Regions from separate parts of the Massilia sp. PAMC28688 genome, predicted to be linked through region 1. Evidence: riboswitches for the same ligand, from Rfam matches in the RefSeq annotation. Region 1 holds a riboswitch; the other holds the start of a gene.
What was found. Region 1 has a riboswitch for cobalamin ahead of KY495_RS05095 (TonB-dependent siderophore receptor). Riboswitches for the same ligand answer to the same signal wherever they lie in the genome.

Region 1 (5,109 bases):
ATAGTCGTCGCTGCCTTCCCAGTAGCGGTTGGCGTGGTAGGGATGGCGGGCCGACAACACCGTTTCGATGGCGCTGTAGGCAAAGGCATCGCTGCGCGACTGTGCCAGGTAGGCACGCTGGCGCGCCAGGTCGGTGAGCGGCCACTTGTCGATCGGCTTGCCCAGGATGGACACGGTGCCGCCGTCCGGATCGCGCAGGCCGGCCAGGGTGCGCATGAGCGTACTCTTTCCCGCACCGTTACGGCCAATGACGCACCAGCATTCGCCCGGTGCCACGTGCCAGTCCAGGTTGTCGACCAGAGTACGGCTGCCGACAGTGAGTCTCAGGTTGCGGGTATCGATCATTTGCGGTGCAGCCTGTGAAGCTGGTACAGGAATACGGGCGCGCCGATCAGCGCCGTGACCACGCCGACCGGGAGCTGCTGCGGCGCCAGCACGGTGCGTGCCAGGGTATCGGCCAGCACCAGGAAGCTGCCGCCTGCCAGCGTGGCGGCGGGGATCAGCACCCGGTGGTCCGGCCCGCAGGCAAAGCGGCAGGCATGCGGCACGATCAGCCCCACAAAGCCAATGCTGCCCGCGCTCGTGACCGCGCTTGCGGTCAGCAGTCCGGAGCAGAAAAACAGCCCCTTGCGCAGGGCGCCGACATTGATGCCGAGCGTGGAAGCGGCTTCCGCGTGCAGCGCCAGGACATTGAGCGAGCGTGCGCTACGCAGCGCAAAGACGATGCCGGCAAAGAGCACAAGCCACGGGACCCAGCGCAGAGGCGCCCCCGCCAGGTCGCCAATCATCCAGAACACCATGCTGCGCAGGCGGCTCTCCGGCGCAATCGACAGCATCAATGTGACCATGGCCATGCAAAGCGACGACAGGATGACGCCGGTGAGCAGCAGCAGCGAAGTGCCGCCTTCGGCCGCGCCGCCGCCGCGCAGGTCGCGCCGCGCCAGCAGGTACAGCATCATCGACACCGCCACCGCGCCCGCAAAGGCCGCCGCGTCGATCACCCACAGCGCCGCCATGAACAGCAGCGAGGCGAGGGCGCCCACCGATGCGCCAGCCGAGATACCCAGTACATAGGGATCGGCGAGGGGATTACGCAGCAATGCCTGCATCATGACGCCGGCCAGCGCCAGGGCCGCGCCGGTCACAAACGCCACCAGCGCGCGCGACAGGCGCAGTTCCAGCAGGGTTGCGGCCAGCGTCCCGTTACTTCCGCGCGCCAGCTCCCCCAGCGCGGCCGGCATGTCGGCCAGCGGCACCGGCACCGATCCGGTCATGCCGGCCACCACCAGGCTGGCCAGCGACAGGATTGCCAGGGAAGAGATCACCACCGCGGCGCGGTGGCGCATACGACGAAAGAACGGGTGCAAGCGCTACTCCTTAACGGGTGCCGTACCGGAGGCCGGCAAAAACCTGTGATCCGGCGGTAGCATAACCCCTGGCCAGTTCATAGCGCTTGCCGGTGACATTGTTGGCGCGGATGAAGGCACTCCAGTCAGGGGCAAAGCGCCAGCTGGCGTGCACGTTGAGTACACCATAGCCGCCCAGCACCGTGCGATTGGCCAGGTCATCGAAGCGTTTGCCCGAAGCGTGCAGGGAGGCGCCCACCGAGAAAGTGGCTCCCGCATATTCGGCCGACAGGTTGCCATGGCGGCGCGCACGGCGCACCAGCTGCTTGCCGGTGGTGTCATCGCGCGGATTCTGGAAATCGACCGTGCCGCGCAGGTCCACCCGGCCCAGCGTCGCGCGCGCACCCATGGAAAGACCCGAGAGCGTCGCTTCGTTGATGTTATAGGCGCAGCCAAAGGGATGGGTGGCCACTTCGATTGGACAGCGCGGGGCATTGACCAGCAGGTCCGTGAGGCGGTTGCGGTAATAGACTGTCGACGCTTCCACTGCGCCGCCGTTGTACGCCAGGCCTGCCTCCGCATTGCGCCCGGTTTCAGGGCGGTTGCTGGCAATCCCATAGCGCGGGAAGTACAACTCATTGAAGGTCGGCGCACGGAAGCTGCTGCCGATGCTCGCGTTGGCGCGCAGGTGAGGCGTGATGCGGTAGCCGTAGCCCAGGCCGCCCGTGCTCTTCGAACCATACTGGGAGCTGTCGTCCAGTCGCGCGCTGGCGGTGGCAATGTGCGCACCTCGCCTGAGCGAGTACGACACCGCGCCCGAATTGGTGGTGCGTCCGCGCGTGAGGCCCGCCGTGGAGCTGGCCACGACGTCCTCTTCCCGGCGTTCCAGCAACACCTGCAGCAGGTCGCGGCCGAGCGCAATGTCATTCTGGGCACTGTACAGGGTCTGGCGCGTATCGACGCTGCTGATACCGGTGGCAGACGGGTTGGCGAAGGTGCGCGCCTTGTCGTCGGCACGTGCCGCCTGCAGTCGCAGCTGCCACACCGGCGTGAACTGGTGGCGCGTGTACAGCGCCACGTTGTTCAATTCCTGCTCGCTGCGGGCGTCAAAGCTGCCGGCGCCTGCATCATATTGGGCGTCCATGCGGCTTGCCATGAACAGCAGGCCTGCTTCATGGCGCTCATCGAACCTGTAGCCCGCCTGCGCGCTGGCGCTGGTTTTCGCGTAGCCGTCATTATCCGGGTTATACGAGAACTGCCCTGGGACGGTGGCCGAGAATCCTTCCTCCTCATCGTGCGCGGCGGTGACGGCAAAATGCATGCGGCCGGTGCCGCCGTGGATGGACGCGTCCATGGCGCGGTGTTTCTCGCTGCCTGCGCTGATGCCGGCCGCCAGGCGTGGCTCGCCCGCGCCACGGCGGGTGAATACCTGGATCACGCCGCCAATCGCATCGGCACCGTACATGGTGGCGAGGGGGCCGTAGATGATTTCGATACGGTCGATATTGGCCAGGGGCAGGGCGCTCCAGTTGGCAATGCCGGTGGTGGACGATCCGATACGCACGCCATCGACCAGCACCACGGTCTGCTTGGAGTCGCCCCCGCGCAAGAATACGGATGCGTTGGTGCCAGGCCCGCCATTGCGCGCCACTTCGATGCCGCGCTGCTGCTGCAGAAGGTCGATCACGTTGGTGGCGCCCGAGCGGGCAATGTCGTCGGCCGAGAGCAGCACATGGTCGCTCAGCACGTCGGCTGCAGCCTGGGGGACGCGCGACGCGGTGATGACAATGGCATCGATGGGCGCGGAGGCCATGTCGGCCTGGGCAAAGGGGGATACGATGGCTAGCGCGAGCGCGGTCATGGACGCGCGGGGTGATACAGGAAAGGTCATGGCAAATCTTCAGTAAGTAAGCAACCGGCCGACTTCCCCGTGGGCCAGATTGAACAGAAATGCGCTCTGAAGACAAGACAACGGCGCGACCGGCACGAAGACACGGCCAGGCTGCGTTGCGAACATCCCCGTGCGCACACTTCCACCTGTCCTGGCCGGTATCCGGGCTGGCAAGTGGTCCGGCCTCGCCTTCCCATGCGAATGCACAGTGGCTGTGTGAGGCGGATCGTCGTCGACTGCACGACACTTGCTTACCGTTGCGGGGGCAGCACACGTTGGCCATGACTGGCGTCGTGTTTCCCGTTTAACTGCGCACGTGGACACGTACGCGGGCACCAAAACGTATCAATTATACACCGGGCAGCACGACGATCTCGCCGTAGGCGATGGCATGGGGCGTGGCCGCTGCATGAAGCGCCATCGCTTGCGGGTCCAGGCCGCGATGGCGGGCGGCCAGCAGGCGGATGCTGCCGGCATGGCAGATGACGGTGCCGCGTTCGATTCGCTGCAGCACCAGCGCGTCATGGAAGTGCGCGATCCGCTGCGCCATCTGCAGCACGCTTTCCCCGCCGCCGGGGCGGTAGTGCACCACATCGGCGGCCCAGGCATCGACTTCGTCGCGGGCGATGTTGTCCCAGGGGCGCATCTCCCAGCTGCCAAAATCAATCTCCGACAGGCGCGCGTCAACGATTGCCTGGCCGCTCAGGGAGTGTGCAAGCATGGCGCAGCGCTGCAGGGGACTGGTGAACAGCGGCGCCACCGGCAGCAGGGGACGAAGCCGTGCCACTGCGGCCGCCGTATCCTCCGGCGCGACGGCGACGTCGGTGCGGCCGTAGCACATGCCCGGTGCGGCCAGCGGTGCCGGGTGGCGGACCAGGTGCAGTTCCAATTCAGTCAGCCAGGCTGGCAGCGATGCACAGGTAAATCGCCACTTCGCTCACCTGCTGCACGGCGCCCAGGCAGTCGCCCGTGTAGCCGCCAATGCGGCGCACGCACTTGATGCCCAGCCATGCGGCTACGACGGCTGCCGCCGCCACGCATGCGGCGAGGGTAGCCCACGCAAGGTAGCCCAGGGTGCCGGCGGCGATCAGGGGCAGCATGGCGCACGCCAGCGCTATGGAAAATTCGGCGCTGCTCATCTCCTGCGCCAGCGGTTTGGCCTTGCCGTCATCGCGCGCATACTGCAGGCGCCAGATCAGGCTTGCCGCGGCCAGGCGCGAGAGCGGGTGGGCCACCAGCAGGGCGGCCACCGCTGCCGCTACAGGCAGGTGCGCCAGCAGCGTGCATTTGAGCGCGATCAGCAGGCCAGCGCCGACGGCGCCGTAGGTGCCGATGCGCGAGTCCTTCATGATCTCCAAGACGCGCTCGCGCGTCAGCCCACCGCCAAAGCCGTCACACATGTCGGCAAAGCCATCCTCGTGAAAGGCACCGGTCAGGTAGATCGAGGCGGCGCTGGACAGCAGCACGGCCACCGGCGCCGGCCACAGCTGCGATGCAGCCAGGTACACGGTAGCTGCCACAGCTCCCACGACCAGCCCCACCAGCGGAAAATAGCGCGACGCGTGGTGCAGCCAGGCCTGCTCGAATCCCACCCAGCGTGGAATCGGTATGCGCGTAAAAAACTGCAGGGCAATGAAGAACAGGCGCAGCTGGTGCATGCTTATTCCGATTTTCCGCTGACCTGGGCCGACTCGAAGGTGGCCATTTCGCGCATGAAGTTGACCGCTGCCCGCAGCAGCGGCACGGCCAGCGCGCAGCCGGTGCCTTCGCCCAGGCGCAGGCCAAGATTGAGCAAGGGCTTCGCTTCCAGTTCGGCCAGCATGCGGCGGTGCCCGTGTTCATCCGAGCAGTGCGAGAACACGCAATAGTCCA
Region 2 (5,109 bases), 680 kb from region 1:
GCAGCACCGCCACGGCGATGGCCGCGTAATTGATCAGGTCCACGTCGGAGGCGACGATCGCCTTGTCCAGTTGCTCCCCGGCCGCGTCCATGGCGGCCCCGCCGATGGCGACGGCCAGGCCCAGCGGCACCACCGACCATACCAGCATGCGCAGCATGCGCGGGTATTCGCGCAGGCCACCGGCGATCAGGTCGCGCATGCCTGGCGTAGCCGGCGCGCGCGACGCGGTGGCGGCCATCCCGGTGAGCAGGGGCGAGAGCAGCAAGGTAGTGGCCAGCGCGAGCATCGTGGCCAGGTTGAAGGCTTCGGCATGCTTGCCGTGCATGGCCATCAGGTCGGCAAACACTGTCATGTCGAGCTGCCTGGCAAAGGCGGCGGCGTGGACCGAGTGATCCAGGCCCGTGGACATCACGGTCCACAGCGGCATGGCCAGGATCGCCGTCGGTATGAGCATGAGCAGCACCCACAGCAGCAACAGGCGCCACTGAAGGGCGGCACGGGCCGCGCGCGGAACGGCGGCAAAGGTAAAGGTACTGGTCTGGTTCATCATACGTTCGCAATCAGGGAGAGAAGAATGCTGACAAAGGCGGACAGGTCGCCCGTCCAGCGGCGCGACGCATCGCTGTTTGCCTTGAGTGTGCGGCTGTCATCGAGCTTGCTGACATCGAGGTAGTGCATGCGCTGCGGGTCCAGTTCCACTGACACCGCCTTGGCCGGACGCACCCAGCTAAAGCGCGCCCACCGCTCCTGGTTGTCCCATTTGACGGTCTCGCTGGTGCCGTCGGCGAACTTGACCAGGATCGTCTGCGGCACCGGCACGCCGCGCCGGCGCAGCGTGACACTGGTGCGAAACGGGAAGGGGCCCGTGCCTTCCTTCGCCTTTGGATTGGCCTTTTCCCATGCCTTGCGCTCAGCGTCAATGCGCTTCTCGACGGCCTCCTTGTTCAATTCCACCCACTTGCCCTGCACCTGTTCCGTGCCCACCTGGGGCAGCACTTCTTCGCTGGAAAATCTGTCGACGCGGTCATCGACCTTGCCGGTCGCGTACACCTGCTGGGCGAAGACCTGCTCGACGGCTTCGCGCTGTCCGGTCACCTCGGCCAGCGTTTCGCGCAGATCGGCGGTGCTGGGGTGGCGGAACTTCCAGCGCCTGTAGTATTCCTTGAAGGCGCGTTCCATGTTCTCCTTGCCCACGCGCTCTTCCAGGTCGCGCATCATGGTGGCGGTGCGCACGTACACGGGACCGACGCCCTGCAGCCGGTCATAGGCATTTTGTCCCAGCGGATCGGCCGGCTCCTCGCGCGGCGAGGCGGTGCGCTCCAGGTCGAACCCCTTGACGGTCGGCGTGATGCCGATCGCCTTCATGAAGCGCGTGCTCACGTGGATGTCCTGCTTGCGCTCGCGCAGCATGCGGTGGTTCCAGTATTCGTTCAAGCCTTCGTCGAGCATCGGCTCTTCCTGCTCGTTCGAGGCCAGGATGCCGTAGAAGTAGCCGTGGCCAAATTCGTGGATGGTCACAAATTCGGTCATGTATTTATCCAGCGTGCCTTCGTCGGTATGGGTATTGCCCTCCACCGTGAAAAAGGTCGGGTATTCCATGCCGCCCGCTTCGGCCGCATTGTGCGGCGGGACCACGATGGTCAGCGTCTTGTACGGATAAGGGCCGAGGGTGCGGGAAAAGTAGGCCAGCGAATCCTTGGCCGCCACCAGCGCGGTGTCGGCGCTGGCCTTCATCTCGGGCGGGTACAGCACCGTGATGGCGACCTGCGCGCTGCCAGGGCCGCTCCAGGTGTCCTTGATCGGCTTGGCCGTGCGATTGTCCGCAGTCCAGGCGAAGTCGTGAACGTCGCCCTGCACGTAGTGGTGGGTCAGCTTGCCATCCTTTTCCACCGGTGCGCCCTGCAGTTCGCCGGTGGCGCCCACGGTATAGTCTTTGGGCGCGGTGATCCTGATGTCGTAGTTGCCGAAGTCGGCGTAGAACTCGGACTGCTGGTGGTGTTCATGCACGTTCCAGCGCGGCGCCGTGGCACCGCGTTCGCCAGGCAGTTCCAGCACGCCGATCTTGGGGAACCACTGCGCCACCAGGTGGAAGCTGCCGAAGTAGCCGGTACGGGCGACCACGCGCGGCAGCTGCGTCAGGAAGTCGATATCGAGGACGGTCGAGGCGCCCGCGGCCACCGGCACGGGCAGGTCGAAGCGCACCACGGTGTGGTCGGTTTCCGGACCATTGTCGGGATGGACGAACGACCAGCTCACTTTGGCGCCGCCCTGCGACACCTTGCGCAGTTCGATGTGGCCCCATTCGCCTTCCTTGGTGCCGACATCGCTGCGAAAGCCCATCTGGTTGTGGCGTGCCTCGGTAAAGAAGGTGCTGTTGCTGCTCTCGAATGCGTTCATGTACAGGTGCAGGTAGACGCTGCGCACCTCGACGTTGCTGCGGTTACGCCAGGTGAGCTTCTGCTTGCCTTCCACCGTGTGCCTGACCGGATCGAGCGTGGCGTCGATTTCGTAGTTGACCACGCGGTCCGAGAGCGTTGCCTCGTTGCCAGTGCGCGGACCGCCCCAGGCGTCGGGTGCACTCGGCACGGTCACGGCGCCGGCGTGCGGATCGGCCAGGGCGATATCGCCTTCGGTGAACGGCTGCTCGATCTTGTTGATGGTGACGGCGCTGACCTGCGCCATGATCTGTTCGTGGTAGGCGCTCGCCGCCACCAGGGCGGTGAGCGCGAAAATGCTGAGCGCGGACCTCAATCTGTTTGCTGCCATACGGGACTCCCTCGATATCGCTGTTTTTGTGATGCGTACTATATCCACAAGGGTTTCAAATAGCTAATAAATGCGACGGAATGCATATTCCGGGCGCCAGAGGGGCAGGAAGGCGGTACCGGTCCGTTTATAATGTCCGCGTTCTGGCGCCGGCCGGCGGGTTGTTTACGCCCAGGCGCCGTTGAAAGACGAGCCGGGAAACACATAGGTGTGCTGCCCCCGCAACGGTCAACAGGCAGCGGCCATGCCGCCTTGCTTGCCAGCCCGGATACCGGCCAGACAGGTGGAAGCGGCCGTTCGCACGAACGCCGCCTTCCGTTGCACCGGGCTTGCGGGGACGCCGGCCCGGTACTTACACTCGAAAAGACAGCATGCATTCTTCCGTCGTTCTGCGCCGCGCCATCGCGTGTGCGTTTGCCTTCTCCCCTGCCTTCGCCCTGGCCCAGCCTTCCCTGCAAACCCTGCCGCGCATCGACGTGCTGGGTGCGCGCTTTGCCAGCGATCCCTCGCTGCTGCCGATCAGCGCCAGCGTGATCACCGCGGACGACATCCGCCGTGCCGGCGCCTCCGATGTCAACCAGGCGATCCGCAAGATCGGCGGCGTGTACGGGCGCCAGAGCCTGGACGGCTCATCCGACTTCACGCTCGACCTGCGCGGCTTTGGCGAAAACAGCAGCCAGAACCTGGTGGTGATGCTTGACGGCGTGCGCCTGTCGGAAAATGATCTGGGCGGCGCCGTGCTGTCGACCATTCCGATCGAAACGGTGGAGCGCATCGAGATCGTGCGCGGCGGCTCCAGCGTGCTCTTTGGCGGCGGTGCCACCGGCGGCGTGATCCAGATCGTCACCAGGCGTCCGGCGGCAAACACCACGCGCGCCAGCCTGCGCGCCGAGGCGGGCCAGTTTGGCCTGGCCGATGCGCGTGCCACGCTGTCAACTGCGTGGAACAGCTTTGCGCTTGACGCCGCCGTGGGCGCCCAGAGGACCGACAACTACCGCGATCACAACGAATTTGACCAGAGCACTTTCAGCGGCGGCGCGCAGTGGCAGTACAAGGCCGGCCGCACCGGCCTGCGCGTCGATTCCGCGCGCCAGGATGCGCAGTTTGCAGGATCGCTGTCGCTGGCCCAGTTCGAGACCAATCCGCGTGATGACAGCACCCCGCGTGATACCGGTTCGCTCGACGCGGACCGGATCAGCGCTTTTGTGGAGCATCGCTTCGGCACCCTCGACCTGGCCGCTGAACTGTCGCGCCGCGACAAGACCACCAGCTCCACCTATTATTTTGGCGATTCCGCCTCCCGGCTCACCTACGACACGCGCCAGACCCAGTTTTCGCCGCGCCTGCGCCATCTGGCGCAAACGGGCAGCGTGCTCAATGAGCTGGTGGCCGGCATTGACCTGGTGCGCTGGACGCGCCTGGCCGCAGCTGCAGGCTACTCCGCCCGCGACGCGCAAAAGTCGCGCGCCGTGTACCTGCGCAACGAAGCGCGCCTTGACGGCCCACGCAATGCGCGCCTGGCGATCGGCGCCCGGCGCGAGCTGGTCGAGCGCAGCGCCCCCTTTGATGACAACGGCAGGCAGGACCAGAACGCGTGGGAAGTGCAGGGCAGTGCCGATGCCGTCCAAGGCGTGAACCTGTACCTCAAGACGGGCCGCAGCTTCCGCCTGCCCACGGCCGACGAAAACGGCTTTCGCCAGGCCGGTGCGCTGCGCATCCAGACGTCGCGCGACCTCGAAGCCGGAGCGCGGCTCGGCGCGCCCGCCCTTGGCGCCACGCTGCGGTTCTTCCGCCATCGCCTCACTGACGAAATCTTCTACGATCCGACCCTGGGCGACTTTGGCGCCAATACCAACCTGGCACCCACCGAGCGGCGCGGGGTGGAGCTGGAGGCGCGCAAGCTGCTCACGCCGGCGCTGGCACTGACCACGCAGCTGCAGCATGTGCGGGCGCGCTTCATCGAGGGCGCCAACGCCGGGCGTGAGATGGTGCTGGTACCGAAAAACGTCGTCACGGCGCGCCTGTCGTGGGCGCCTGGTAACGGCCACAGTGCCGACGCCGGCGCGCAGTGGGTGGACAGCCAGCGCTATGGCGGCGACTTCACCAACAGCTGCGGCGCGCGCATCCCGTCCTACGTGACGCTTGACGCGCGCTACGCCAGGACGGTGGGGCAGTGGGAGTTCGCGCTGGCCGGTACCAACCTGGCCGACAGGCAGCACTTCAGCCAGGCCTTCCTGTGCCGCGGCGCCATCTATCCGGGCGACGGGCGCCAGGTCAGGCTGTCGGCGCGGTACGACTTCAAATGAGCCGGCATCTCTGGCCACTGCTGGTGGCCGCCGTACT

Region 2: linked by a shared signal. The riboswitch ahead of KY495_RS02050 (TonB-dependent receptor) and the one ahead of KY495_RS05095 (TonB-dependent siderophore receptor) in region 1 are both predicted to bind cobalamin.

The regions. Positions count from the first base shown of each region.
Region 1 covers NZ_CP080378.1:1,150,859-1,155,967, reverse strand. The annotation lists gene KY495_RS05105 (ABC transporter ATP-binding protein) at 1-345, opposite strand, end outside; gene KY495_RS05100 (iron ABC transporter permease) at 342-1,367, opposite strand; gene KY495_RS05095 (TonB-dependent siderophore receptor) at 1,378-3,237, opposite strand; cobalamin riboswitch at 3,373-3,592, opposite strand; gene KY495_RS05090 (histidine phosphatase family protein) at 3,587-4,126, opposite strand; gene KY495_RS05085 (adenosylcobinamide-GDP ribazoletransferase) at 4,128-4,895, opposite strand; gene cobT (nicotinate-nucleotide--dimethylbenzimidazole phosphoribosyltransferase) at 4,898-5,109, opposite strand, start outside.
Region 2 covers NZ_CP080378.1:475,673-480,781, reverse strand. The annotation lists gene KY495_RS02060 (hypothetical protein) at 1-550, opposite strand, end outside; gene KY495_RS02055 (M1 family metallopeptidase) at 547-2,766, opposite strand; cobalamin riboswitch at 2,894-3,061, shown strand; gene KY495_RS02050 (TonB-dependent receptor) at 3,138-5,072, shown strand; gene KY495_RS02045 (cobalamin-binding protein) at 5,069-5,109, shown strand, end outside.